DNA from 4 places in the Lysinibacillus sp. IITD104 genome. Region 1 is predicted to be linked to each of the others. Evidence: riboswitches for the same ligand, from Rfam matches in the RefSeq annotation. Region 1 holds a riboswitch; each other region holds the start of a gene.

Evidence for each region. A riboswitch is a leader RNA that binds a small molecule or an ion and turns the genes downstream of it on or off. The one in region 1 is predicted to bind S-adenosylmethionine.
Region 2: another riboswitch for S-adenosylmethionine. It lies ahead of metA (homoserine O-succinyltransferase); the one in region 1 lies ahead of V1L66_RS05420 (methionine ABC transporter ATP-binding protein).
Region 3: another riboswitch for S-adenosylmethionine. It lies ahead of metK (methionine adenosyltransferase); the one in region 1 lies ahead of V1L66_RS05420 (methionine ABC transporter ATP-binding protein).
Region 4: another riboswitch for S-adenosylmethionine. It lies ahead of V1L66_RS20755 (O-acetylhomoserine aminocarboxypropyltransferase/cysteine synthase family protein); the one in region 1 lies ahead of V1L66_RS05420 (methionine ABC transporter ATP-binding protein).

The regions. Positions count from the first base shown of each region.
Region 1 is NZ_JBAHYH020000001.1:1,055,833-1,059,011, reverse strand. It holds gene V1L66_RS05425 (methionine ABC transporter permease) at 1-555, opposite strand, end outside; gene V1L66_RS05420 (methionine ABC transporter ATP-binding protein) at 545-1,573, opposite strand; SAM riboswitch class I at 1,656-1,759, opposite strand; gene V1L66_RS05415 (thioredoxin family protein) at 1,816-2,127, opposite strand; gene V1L66_RS05410 (hypothetical protein) at 2,142-2,483, opposite strand; gene gcvH (glycine cleavage system protein GcvH) at 2,575-2,955, opposite strand; gene V1L66_RS05400 (arsenate reductase family protein) at 3,037-3,179, opposite strand, start outside.
Region 2 is NZ_JBAHYH020000001.1:2,186,419-2,189,597, forward strand. It holds gene V1L66_RS11105 (hypothetical protein) at 1-484, shown strand, start outside; gene V1L66_RS11110 (hypothetical protein) at 623-1,252, shown strand; SAM riboswitch class I at 1,755-1,866, shown strand; gene metA (homoserine O-succinyltransferase) at 1,989-2,924, shown strand; gene V1L66_RS11120 (endospore germination permease) at 2,964-3,179, opposite strand, start outside.
Region 3 is NZ_JBAHYH020000001.1:1,183,534-1,186,712, forward strand. It holds gene pckA (phosphoenolpyruvate carboxykinase (ATP)) at 1-415, opposite strand, end outside; SAM riboswitch class I at 805-923, shown strand; gene metK (methionine adenosyltransferase) at 1,182-2,378, shown strand; gene V1L66_RS06115 (gamma carbonic anhydrase family protein) at 2,558-3,070, opposite strand.
Region 4 is NZ_JBAHYH020000001.1:4,126,857-4,130,035, forward strand. It holds gene V1L66_RS20755 (O-acetylhomoserine aminocarboxypropyltransferase/cysteine synthase family protein) at 278-1,579, opposite strand; SAM riboswitch class I at 1,697-1,810, opposite strand; gene V1L66_RS20760 (glycerol-3-phosphate acyltransferase) at 1,966-2,598, shown strand; gene V1L66_RS20765 (DASS family sodium-coupled anion symporter) at 2,795-3,179, shown strand, end outside.

The DNA.
Region 1 (3,179 bases):
GCCGTCTAAGAAAGCTAAGTTACCAAGACCACCTGCACCAATAATTCCTGCCATCGCTGTATAACCTACAAGAGCAACAGCCGTTACCGTGATACCAGAAATCAAAGCTGGTAATGATTCAGGGACCAATACTTTCCAAATAATTGTAGAAGTTTTCGCCCCCATTGAACGGGCTGCTTCAATAACACCTTTATCTATTTCACGTAACGCAATTAATACCATACGAGCATAAAACGGTGCTGCACCGATAATTAAAGCAGGTAACGCCGCATTGGCACCTCGAATTGTACCTAGTAAAAACTTCGTAAATGGAATTAATAAAATAATTAATACGATAAATGGAATGGAACGGAAAATATTAACGAGTGATCCTGTTAAAAAGTTAACGATTTTATTTGCCCATAACTGATTGGGGCTTGTTAAAAATAGAACGATACCAATGACTAACCCTAGAATAAATGTCACAACCGTTGATATAGCTGTCATGTATAAAGTTTCATACGTAGCTTGCCACATATTTTCCCAGTCTACATTCGGAAAGAGGTTAGTTAGCATTTGCAATCACCTCCGTTTGTACTTCGACTGTATTTAAATAACGAAGGGCTTCAGTGACGTTTGTCTGAGTGCCATCAATTTGCACAATCAATGTACCATATGCACCATTTTTTGTTTGCGAAATATTTCCGTGAACAATACTTACTTCTACATCAAATTGTTTCACAAGATGTGAGATGACAGGCTGTTCTGTTTTTTCACCAACAAAAATTAATTTGACAAGTTGTCCAGTTGGATAGTTTGTTTTAATTTGTGCTACCGTATCCTGTGTTTCCTTAGTGTCTGTAATTTGAGAGACAAACTTTTTGGTAATGGCTGCTTGTGGTGCTTGGAAGACTTGTAATACCTCACCACGTTCCACAATTTCGCCTGCCTCCATCACCGCTACACGATGACAAATTTTGCGGATGACATGCATTTCGTGGGTAATCAGGACGATTGTTAAGCCTAAGCGTTCATTTATATCAACGAGTAAATCAAGAATGGCATCCGTTGTTTCAGGATCGAGTGCTGATGTCGCCTCATCACATAGTAAAACCTCTGGATTATTCGCCAATGCACGTGCAATCCCTACACGCTGCTTTTGTCCACCAGAAAGCTGAGATGGATATGCCTTATCGCGCCCTTCTAAGCCTACAAGGGCTATTAATTCCTTCACACGTGCTTCACGTTGAGCCTTTGGAAAGCCTGCGATTTCTAAAGGGAAAGCTATATTTTCGGCAACTGTTCTCGACCAAAGTAAATTGAAATGCTGGAAAATCATACTTACCTTTTGTCTAGCTGCTCTAAGCTTTTGTCCTTTTATCGATGAAAATTCCTGATTGTTCACCGTTACTGTTCCTGCTGTTGGTTTCTCTAAACCGTTTAGTAAACGAATCATGGTACTTTTACCTGCGCCACTATAGCCGATAATGCCAAAAATTTCACCTTTATTAATAGTAAGGTTGACGTCTTTGACTGCCGTTAATTCGCCATTTGTTGTTTTGTATTTCTTTGTAATATTTTGAAGCTGGATCATAGCGAATACTCCTTTTCTCATATAGAAAACCCCTTCACTCACAGACAAGTAGAAGGGGTCACGTATGATACGTTAAACCGTTCTCTCATCTTTCAAAGAAAAATCTTTGGGTGATTTGGCACCTTTTCACATTGTGATGGTTGCCGGGCTTCATAGGGCACTTCCCTCCGCCACTCTTCATAAGAGTTCGATATATTTAATGTTTTAGTAATATATTTGTTACTTTACCACGCTAGTAAAGTTCAGTCAATTGATTTTTTTAACAATTCATATAAAAATGGTACGGATTGAAAGGCATAAATCTTTTTTGTCACTTTTCCGCCATCACTGATGAGTAGACATGGAACACTTTCAATCTGATGCTCATAGGCAATGTGTTCCAAAAAGTTGATATTTGCTTTACCTATTTGTAGCTGTGGCAGTAATTGTTCAATAATGGACATCATTTTAGATGCCACTGCACACGTTCCACACATCGGTGTATATAAATAAAATGCAGTTTTCTCTCCCGACTGTTTAGCCGCTTCCCACTGCTCTGTTGACCATTCTTCCATTTACTCACGCAACCTTACAAAATATATTCATTATGGATTGAAAAATGTGCACGCAGTAAAATCATCGCTAACACTTTTCTTGGTGTTGTTTCTACTTCCTTGTACGTTGGCATTGTGCGCAGATGTTCAGCTTCTGGATAATGTCTGTCCATTAATGCACGTAGCTTATCGCCTGAAGTATCTGCATCAAAAAAAGTAAATAGCTCACAGCCCTCATAGGGATCCAGTAGTTCTTCTAATTGATGCACACCAATTGTACCATTCGTACATAGTATTGTAACATTCTCATTCAAAATAGGCTCAATTTGTAGCTTATCTGAGCGCCCTTCTACTATCAAGCATTTTCCCTCGAACATTACGCCACCTCCATTTAGAGATCCCTACTTATAAGTCATTATATAACAAAAAACGCCGGTAGTTGCCGACGTTTTTCGATTATGGCTTGTCTTATTCAGCGATCATTTCTTCGTATTGCTCTGCTGTCATTAGTTTCTCAACTTCTGATGCATCAGCAGGCTCAACAACGATCATCCATGCTTTTTCATATGGTGATTCATTAACGAATTCTGGGCTATCTTCTAAATCTGCATTTACTTCCACTACAGTACCTGAGATGGGTGCATATAATTCAGAAACAGTTTTTACTGATTCTACGCTACCGAATGGATCATCTGTTTTGATTTCGTCGCCAACTTGTGGAAGCTCAACGAATACGATATCTCCTAATTCAGATTGTGCGAAGTGAGTAATACCGATACGTACTTTTCCATCTTCTACTTTTACCCATTCATGTTCTTCAGAGTATCGTAAGTCTTTAGGTGTGCTCATGCAAAAAACCCCTCCATAAATATGTAATATATTCACTTTCAGTGTGCCATACTTCTCCTATAAATACAAGGTTTAATACGGTTATTTCCAAGCTTGCTCAAAATCTACTTCTTTAAAACCTAAAGTAACTTTTTTTCCATCTGTGACGATGGGACGTTTAATTAACATACCATCTGAAGCTAGTAGCTCAAGCTGCTCATCCTCCGTCATTTCTGCTAACTTGT
Region 2 (3,179 bases), 1.1 Mb from region 1:
ATTTTCACCTAACTCTACGTTTCATATTCATTCATTAGACGTTTTTAATTGCGGGGACTATACAACTATCAATAATCCTAATAACGTGTATATGGTTACGTCAGACGTTTTAACAATGCGTGGTGGTAAATACAAGGCAACCTTAGAGTATTGCAACTATTCAATTGTAGAATGGAAAACAGAAAAAGTTTTAATAGGCAAAGATTCTTTAGGTAGACCTGTATATGAAGAACAACAAGTAAAAGTTGGGGAGATACCATGTATTTTACGATATAAAGACATGACGTATACAACCAATGATAGCATTAATCTAACTAAACCTATTTATCAGATTACAGTTAGGGACAGTGACGCAAGCCGTAAAAATTTTAAATTGAATGAAAATACATATGGCGATGTAAAAATTTATGATACAACCTATCGTATTATTGACGTAGATTACAGTAAAAAGGGAATTATCAATATCCGATTAGAAAAACGTTGACAAATGCACGATACCCCAAATTGTTTATTTCGCTTGCTACCTTATCATATTTCACACGCCCATAAAAATAGTTGTTCCCTTATACCTCTTTTATTAGTAATATGTAACTAAAATAGATAATATGGGGTGTTAGATTAAATGTGGCCATTAATATTATTGGTAATTTTAATAATTTTATTTATTATATGGTATATCACAATATTTTCTAAGGGGAAAAATGAAGTTAAAGAGATAGAAAATAATATAAGAATGACGCTTGATGAAGTTGGTATAAAAGATGATGCTTACTGGTCAAGTCGTGATTTATTAGTTGATAGGATGGTACTTTCAATTAATGAAATTACAGAAGAAGTAATCATTGTGAAAATACCTAAATTATCGAAAGAGTACAGGCAACCTGATGTACAAAAAATAAAATTTCAAGAAATTATAGAGGTAAAAGTTATTTCTAACTCTAATACAGTAACGTCAACGTCTAGGGTATCACAGGTAGGCGGTGCATTAGTTGGTGGCGTATTAGCGGGTGGTGTTGGTGCATTAATAGGTGGATTGAGTGGACAAACAAAGTCTAAAGAAACTATTAAGGATATAAAACTTGAAATTGTGGTAAATAATATTTCAAATCCTATTATTGAAGTTCCGTTTTATGAGACAAAAATATCTGAATTAAAATCAGGAACACCGAAGTATGAGCAAATTATCAAAGAAATTAATCTTTGGTATAGGAAGTTTACAGTGATATTACACAAACAATCTACACTAAAATGATTAGGTTGTTTATTTAATAAAATTGATTGATTTTGATATTTATAGGCGTTACTATTAAATGGATAATGTGCTTAATTTTCACTGTTTCAACTTCTTTCCTTTTTGTGGAATAGAAATGAAATGACTACAGTATTTTGCTGTAGTCTTTTTTTCTTTCATGAAATAAATATCCTTTTTTTACTTAAATTAAAAATTTTAACTTAATTTATTTATATACACTTCTTTTTTTCAGAAGTATGAGTTATAATGAAGATTACATAGATTTTATAAGAAGTGGAATAAACAAATAGGCAAATGTAATACTCCCATACTAAAACTAGTTAGATTCATACAATATTTCATAATTACGGCATGTTTACCATAAATTTTAAATGTAGAAACACCACATATAGCAAGCTTAGTGTACATCAAATGAGCAAGGAACATGCACATGAATCACAAAATATTCTATGAATTATTGATATTCTAACTAGTTCGTGTTACAATTCAAGATAATTAAATAATCTTATCAAGAGAAGCTGAGGGATTTGGCCCGATGACGCTTCAGCAACCTCTAACAATTGTTAGAAAGGTGCTAATTCCAGCAAAGGATTTTTTCCTTTGAGAGATAAGAGTGGACGTGAAAAAATCCTTCTCATTCTATCTCGTATGGAATGAGGAGGATTTTTTAATTTCGTTGCATTCTACGCAAGCAAGGTTTGCTAAAAGAGAGTGATTATAGAGAGGGGAAAGCAAGATGCCAATTAATATTCCGAAAAATTTACCAGCTGGAGAACATTTACGTGAGGAAAAAATCTTCGTCATGGAAGAGGATCGTGCGAAAACACAGCAAATCCGTCCATTAAATATATTAATTTTAAATTTAATGCCTGAAAAAGAAAAAACAGAGCTCCAATTACTACGTTTATTAGGAAATACACCATTACAGGTGAATATTACCTTTTTAAATACGGCCACACATGAGTCGAAAAATGTGAGTAAATCCCATTTGCAGCTATTTTACACAACGTTTAACCAGATTCGTCATCGACGCTATGATGGTATGATAATTACTGGTGCGCCAGTAGAGAAAATGGCTTTTGAAGAGGTTAACTATTGGCAGGAAATTTCAGAAATTATGGATTGGTCTAAAAAGAATGTGACATCCGTGCTACATATTTGTTGGGGGGCACAGGCTGCATTGTATCACCATTATGGCATTGGGAAGGTCGAGCTTTCTGCTAAATGCTCAGGCGTCTACTCCCATGTGATTACAGATTTAACAGTGGATTTGGTACGAGGCTTTAGTGATTTATTTACTGCGCCGCACTCTCGCTATACATCTGTTTCGATTGACGAGGTTCGCAATCATCCCGATCTACGACTATTATCTTACTCAGAGGATGCAGGGGTATTTATTGTACAATCAAAAGATAATAAAAATATTATGATTACGGGGCATCTAGAGTATGATGCGACAACACTAGCCGATGAATACAGTCGCGATGTGGCGAAGGGCATAGATATCGCCGTTCCTGTAAACTACTTCCCGAATGACGATCCAACACAAGTGCCGATGAATACATGGCGTGCCCATACCCATTTATTATTCTCTAACTGGTTGAACTACTATGTTTACCAAGAAACACCATATGAATGGGATTTTGTAGATGAAATCGAATATCATATTTAATTAATAAAAAGTCTAATTTCTTTTCTAGCGTAGAAGAAATTAGACTTTTTGATTGTCATTTTTTGTTTCCTGCTGAGGTGTTTCATTATTTTGAGCCTTGGACTTGCGGTTTCGAATGACTGCTACAATCAGCAAAAGTATAGGTAATAAAATGGTGAAAATAAAGGAAAAGATTGGCCAAATTTCATTATTATAATTAGTGGAATGCACAATATCTGGATGTACTATTTGGGAAAGTCCAATGACAATGATACC
Region 3 (3,179 bases), 130 kb from region 1:
TAAATAATTGATGAGCAAAAAGATTGTGCCATGCGTATTCATTAATAACTTGAATGCTTAATTGTGAATCTTTGTCAGCACCTGCAAAGCCTTTGAATACGAATAACTCGTCACGTTCTTTTAAATATTTTATTACTTTTACATATAGGTTATCGAACACTTCAGAAGAAATTGGTTGGTTGACTTTACCCCAGTCAATTTGATCTTTTGTGCTTTCTTCTTCTACCGTATATTTATCTTTAGGTGAACGACCAGTGTATTTGCCAGTTTCTGCACGAACTGCGCCATCTACTGTTAACATTGCTTCACCACGAGATGTAGCTTTTTCTGCTAATTGTGGTACTGAAAGTTGAACATTAATGTTACCGCCGTTTAATAATTCCTTCAGTTCGTTTGCAATTTCTACTGAATTCATCGATTAAATACCATCCTTTTTTATAGTATTCCCTTGATTTAGAGGGATTTTTTCTTAATTTCAAAAATAGTATAACACAATTGCTTAAATAATCTATACTAATTAAGAAATTATTTTAGAGTTTTTACCACTTTTCAATAAACTGACAAAAAATAATGTTTTTCGAGTAGAATACCATCAATCCTACTGTAATTAGGCATGAAAATTGAGCCACACATATGTTACCACAAGTAGCTAGGTATGTTGTAGGGATTAATTTGCTTCTATTTACATCATCATCCAAGTATGAAAAGTTTTTGTGTAATAGGTTCTTTCCTTTCTATACAGTAATACATAAGAAAATATTTGACAACGTTCGACCTTTTGAGTAACATGAAATTGAACGGATACTCTTATCCCGAGCTGGTGGAGGGTCAGGCCCTGTGAAACCCGGCAACCTGCATGAACTATTTCACGACATGCGCTGGTGCCAACCTGATGCAAGGGAACATCCCTTGAACGATAAGAGTGAAAGGTTACGCAGTCATTATTCCTTTCCTCATGTAAAGTAACGTGAGAAAAGGATTTTTTTATTGTTAAAAATCAATGTAAAGGTAAGTATATGTAGTTCTTTCCTTATTATAATGACGGATCTTTCGAAATCCTCGTGTTAAAAGCAGCAGTAACGGCTTGAGAGTTCAATCCTTAGGAGCGGACTTGACATGGGTAATGAGTACCGTATTCATACACAACTACTTATTGTAAGAGTATTTAGGAGGAAAACCAAATGACAAACCGTCGACTGTTTACATCAGAGAGTGTAACAGAAGGACATCCAGATAAGATTTGTGACCAAATCTCGGATGCCATTTTAGATGCTATTTTAGCAGAAGATCCAAATGCGCGTGTAGCATGTGAAACAACTGTAACAACAGGATTAGTATTAGTAGCAGGAGAAATTACAACTTCTACTTATGTTGATATTAAAGGTATCGTTCGTGATACTGTAGCAGAAATTGGCTATACACGTGGTAAATATGGCTTCGATGCAGAAAACTTAGCGGTGCTTGTGGCGATTGGTGAACAATCACCTGATATTGCACAGGGTGTTGATCAGGCATTAGAGGCACGTGAAGGCTCTATGACAGATGCTGATATTGAAGCAATCGGTGCTGGTGACCAAGGCTTAATGTTTGGCTATGCATGTAATGAAACACCAGAGCTTATGCCATTACCAATTAGCTTGGCTCACAAATTAGCACGCCGTTTAACAGAAGTACGTAAATCAGGTGAACTTGCCTATTTACGTCCTGATGGTAAAACGCAGGTAACGATTGAATATGATGACAATAATGTACCCGTTCGCGTGGATACAATTGTTATTTCAACACAGCATGATGAAGAAGCAACACTTGAACAAATTCAAGCGGATTTAAAAGAATTTGTTATTGCACCCGTTGTACCGAGTGAATTATTAGATACTAACACTAAATACTTCATCAACCCAACTGGCCGTTTCGTAATTGGTGGACCAAAAGGCGATGCTGGATTAACAGGACGTAAAATCATTGTTGATACATACGGTGGTTATGCACGTCACGGTGGTGGTGCCTTCTCAGGTAAGGATGCAACCAAGGTAGACCGCTCAGCAGCATATGCGGCACGTTATGTAGCAAAAAACATCGTAGCAGCTGGCTTAGCAGAGCGTGCTGAAGTACAACTTGCCTATGCGATTGGCGTTGCTCAGCCTGTTTCCATTGCTGTCGATACATTTGGCACAGGTAGAGTAAAAGAAAGCGAGATCGTTGAATGGGTACGCGAGCTATTCGATTTACGCCCAGCAGGTATTATTAAAATGCTTGATCTTCGTCGTCCAATTTATAAACAAACTGCTGCGTATGGACATTTTGGTCGTACAGATTTAAATGTACCATGGGAGCAAATTGATAAAGCCGACGCACTACGAGAAAAAGCACGTTTATAAACTATTGAACTAAAGTAATGAAGTCATTAGAAAATTATTCTAATGTATTAATAAACAAAGGAGCAACATTGCTCCTTTTGTTTTTTTTACAAAAATACCTCGCTAGGATTCGTGAACATATTCGGTACACGAAAACGCGAGGGATTTTTTCGTTAGTATTGATTTTTTGTGTAGGTTATTTATTTCTGAAGTGATTTATAATATTGACCTTTTTCTGCGTATTCTCGTACGATGCGTTCCATATCCTCTTTATCTTCAGCATTTAATTCTCGGACAACTTTTGCTGGACGACCTAATGCTAAACTATTTGGAGGAATGACTTTACCAGGAGGTACTAGGCTTCCAGCTCCAATAAATGCACCTTCTCCAATCTCAGCTCCGTCTAAAATAATGGATCCCATACCAATTAAGGCATTTTTGCGAATTGTACAACTATGTAAAGTGACTTGGTGTCCAACTGTTACCTCATCTTCAATAATGAGCGGATATTTTGGGCTTTGGTGTAAACAGCAAAGATCCTGAATACTGACACGTTTACCGATAATCGTTGGGGAAACATCACCACGAATAACCGTATTAAACCAAATGGTTGTTTCGGCGCCAATTGTTACGTCGCCCGTAACAGTTGCGTAATCAGCAATGAAAACAGACGGATCGATCTTTGGCGTTTTATCTTTAAATGGATAAATCATGAAAATCGCCTCTTTTCTTTCTATAATGTAGTATTATCGTATCAAATACGCAACTTTATGGAAATATAAAATTAAAATGTGCTATTTATTTCGATATAATCAAAGTGTA
Region 4 (3,179 bases), 3.1 Mb from region 1:
TACTCTTCTATATATTCAAAAGTGGGGGAGCACTTATGAAAACATTTTCCTTTTTAACAATAATTTCCGTACTCTTAACTTATTTCCTAGTATATAGCATGGATTTAATTAAGTCAATAATACATATAAAATTACTTGGTATTATTTTTTATAAGGTTCTGATAATTAACGGATGCTGTAAATAGTTGATGTAGCAACGTTTAACGCATTACCAAATGAGGCAAATCGAATGAGAAAATACGTAAACGCTACACCATTCTTCCCTCTGTTCTAAATCTTAAGCTTCTACAGTTTGTTCACTTGTTGTTGCCTGTGTAATGGCTTGATCTAAATCAGCAATAATATCCTCTACTGCCTCTAAACCGATGGATAAGCGAATGAGCGACTCGGTTACACCAGCTTGAACTAATTCGTCTGCTGATAGCTGCTGATGGGTAGTAGAAGCAGGATGTATAATTAATGACTTAGCATCACCTACATTTGCTACATGTGAAAATAGCTTCACGCTATCAATAAGCTTTCGCCCAGCTTCACGTCCACCTTTGATGCCAAATGTAAGCACTGAACCGAAGCCATTTCTTAAATATTTTTTTGCCAACTCATGTGTCGGGAAATCTTCTAGGCCATTATAATTTACATACTCCACAGATGGGTGGTTTTGTAAATATTCAGCCACTGCCAATGCATTCTCATTGTGTTTAGGGATACGCAAATGAAGCGTTTCTAACCCTTGCAACAAATTAAAGGCAGCATCTGCACTTAATGTTGGGCCAAAATCACGTAATAATTGTACGCGTAGCTTTGTAGCAAAGGCTGCAGAAGCTGTATCAATTCCATAGCGTAACCCATGGTAAGAGGCATCTGGTTCAGTAAAACCTGGGAATCGCCCACTAGTCCAATCAAACTTACCAGCGTCTACAACAACGCCCCCTAAGGTTGTACCATGGCCTCCTATCCATTTAGTTGCTGAATGAACAACAACATCTGCACCATATTCAATAGGTGTAGAACCATAAGGAGAAGCAAACGTGCTGTCAATAATTAGTGGTAGCCCATTATCATGTGCAATCTTAGCTACTGCTTCAATATCTAAAACCTTTAAGCTTGGATTACCATAAACTTCTGCAAAGACAGCTTTTGTTTTATCAGTAATCGCCGCATTGAAATTCTCTGGGTTTGTTTCATCTACAAAAATTGTTTTAATACCATAGTTTGGTAATGTGTTAGCAAATAAATTATACGTACCGCCATATAAAGAACTAGCTGCTACTATCTCATCACCAGCTCCAGCTAGATTTAAAATGGAAAATGCGATAGCCGCTGCACCAGATGAAAGTGCTACTGCTGCTGTTCCACCTTCCAATAAAGCCACACGTTTTTCAAACACATCAACAGTCGGATTGGTAATTCGTGTGTAAATATTCCCTACTTCCTCTAGGGCAAAAAGACGTTGCGCATGAGCAGTGTCTTTAAATACAAAAGCAGTTGAGCGATAGACTGGAACTGTCCGAGAACCCGTCACTGGGTCTGGCTCTTGACCACCATGTAACAGCAATGTTTCTGGTTTAAAATTTGTCATTGTGTACCTCCAAATGGTTATTTTTTTACGATGGTACCGGAGATGAGGAGGATTTTTCTGTAGAAAACAAAAAACCCTCTTCAGCTAAGAAGAGGGTTGCGGTTGCAAGTTTTCCTCCCCTTATCTGCCAGATCCAAGTTAGAATCTGTAGGAATTAGCACCTTAGTAAGCTCATTACTTACTGGTTGCCGGGCATCATAGGGCCTATCCCTCCGCCGCTCTTGATAAGAGTATGAGATTCAATTTCCATCGTTGTTACACAGTATAAACATAGAGTTTTTTTCTGTCAACATGTAAATTTTATTTTTTCCGAAACTTCTGTCTGCTCTTATACGTAATATGAACGCATACACTATTTTAGAAAAAATTTTGAGAGGAGTATTTTTATGGTAAAGGCCGTGATCATTTTTCTTATGATTGGCTATTTAATAGGCTGTATTCACGGCTCTAAAGTGGCTCAATTTTTATCTGGGGTTGATTTAAAAAAAGCTGGCCACGGAAATGCGGGTGCCTCGAATGCTACTCTTTCCCTTGGCTGGAAATATGGCGTTTTAGTAGCCCTCATTGATATCGGCAAAGGCGTTGTCGCTATTATCGGTGCACATTTTTATCTAGCGGATGCCACTCATTTGACACAAGAACAAATATGGCTGCTTACTTACATTATGGCTGCTGGGGTTATTTTAGGTCATAATTTCCCATTCTATATGGGCTTCAACGGCGGGAAAGGAACGGCCTCCATCATTGGCATTTTACTTGCTGTTGATTGGAAAATTGGTTTATTTGCACTTATTTTATTTGTTATTTTATCCTTTGCAACAAATTTTTTAATTGTTGGTGTTCTAGAATTTTATCTCGTTTTTTGTACAGCAACTTATTTATGGATTCCAGGCATTGGCCCAACCATTATAGCTGTCCTTCTTTTTGGCATAGCTATCATCCTGCATATAGAAAATATTAAACGTTTAGTTAATGGGACAGAGCCTAAAGTAACTACTGCTTTTAAGAAAAAGAAATAATATTTTATGGATATTTTTGTATTTTGTATGACCATATATTTTCTCTTTATCTACTAATATTGCTGTAAAAAACATCTATTTTACACAGGTTTTTTTTCTACAATAAAATAGACATATTCTTATCTTAATAAAACATTACGGAGTCCGATGTTATGGATAATAATCGTCATTTTTATCGTAGAAAGGATGAGAAATTATGTCTTCACCAAAACAAGCAGCTACAAAACGTAACTTAAAGCCACTATGGATTGGCTTAGCATTCGCTTTACTAATCATTATTACTTTTTTACCTAATAACGGCGATTTACCTATAGCTGGGCAACGAGCTTTAGCCATCTTAGCTTTTGCAGTCATCCTTTGGGTAACAGAGGCTGTTTCATATCCTGTTAGCTCGGCCATGATCATTGCACTAGTAACTGTTTTACTAGGACTCGCTCCGTCAATGGATGATCCATCTACAGAGCTAGGAACAGCTGGCGCATTAAAATTATCCTTAAGTGGCTTTAGTAATTCTGCCGTTGCTTTAGTAGCAGCAGCTCTTTTTCTAGCGGCTGCAATGCAAATTACTAATCTACATAAAC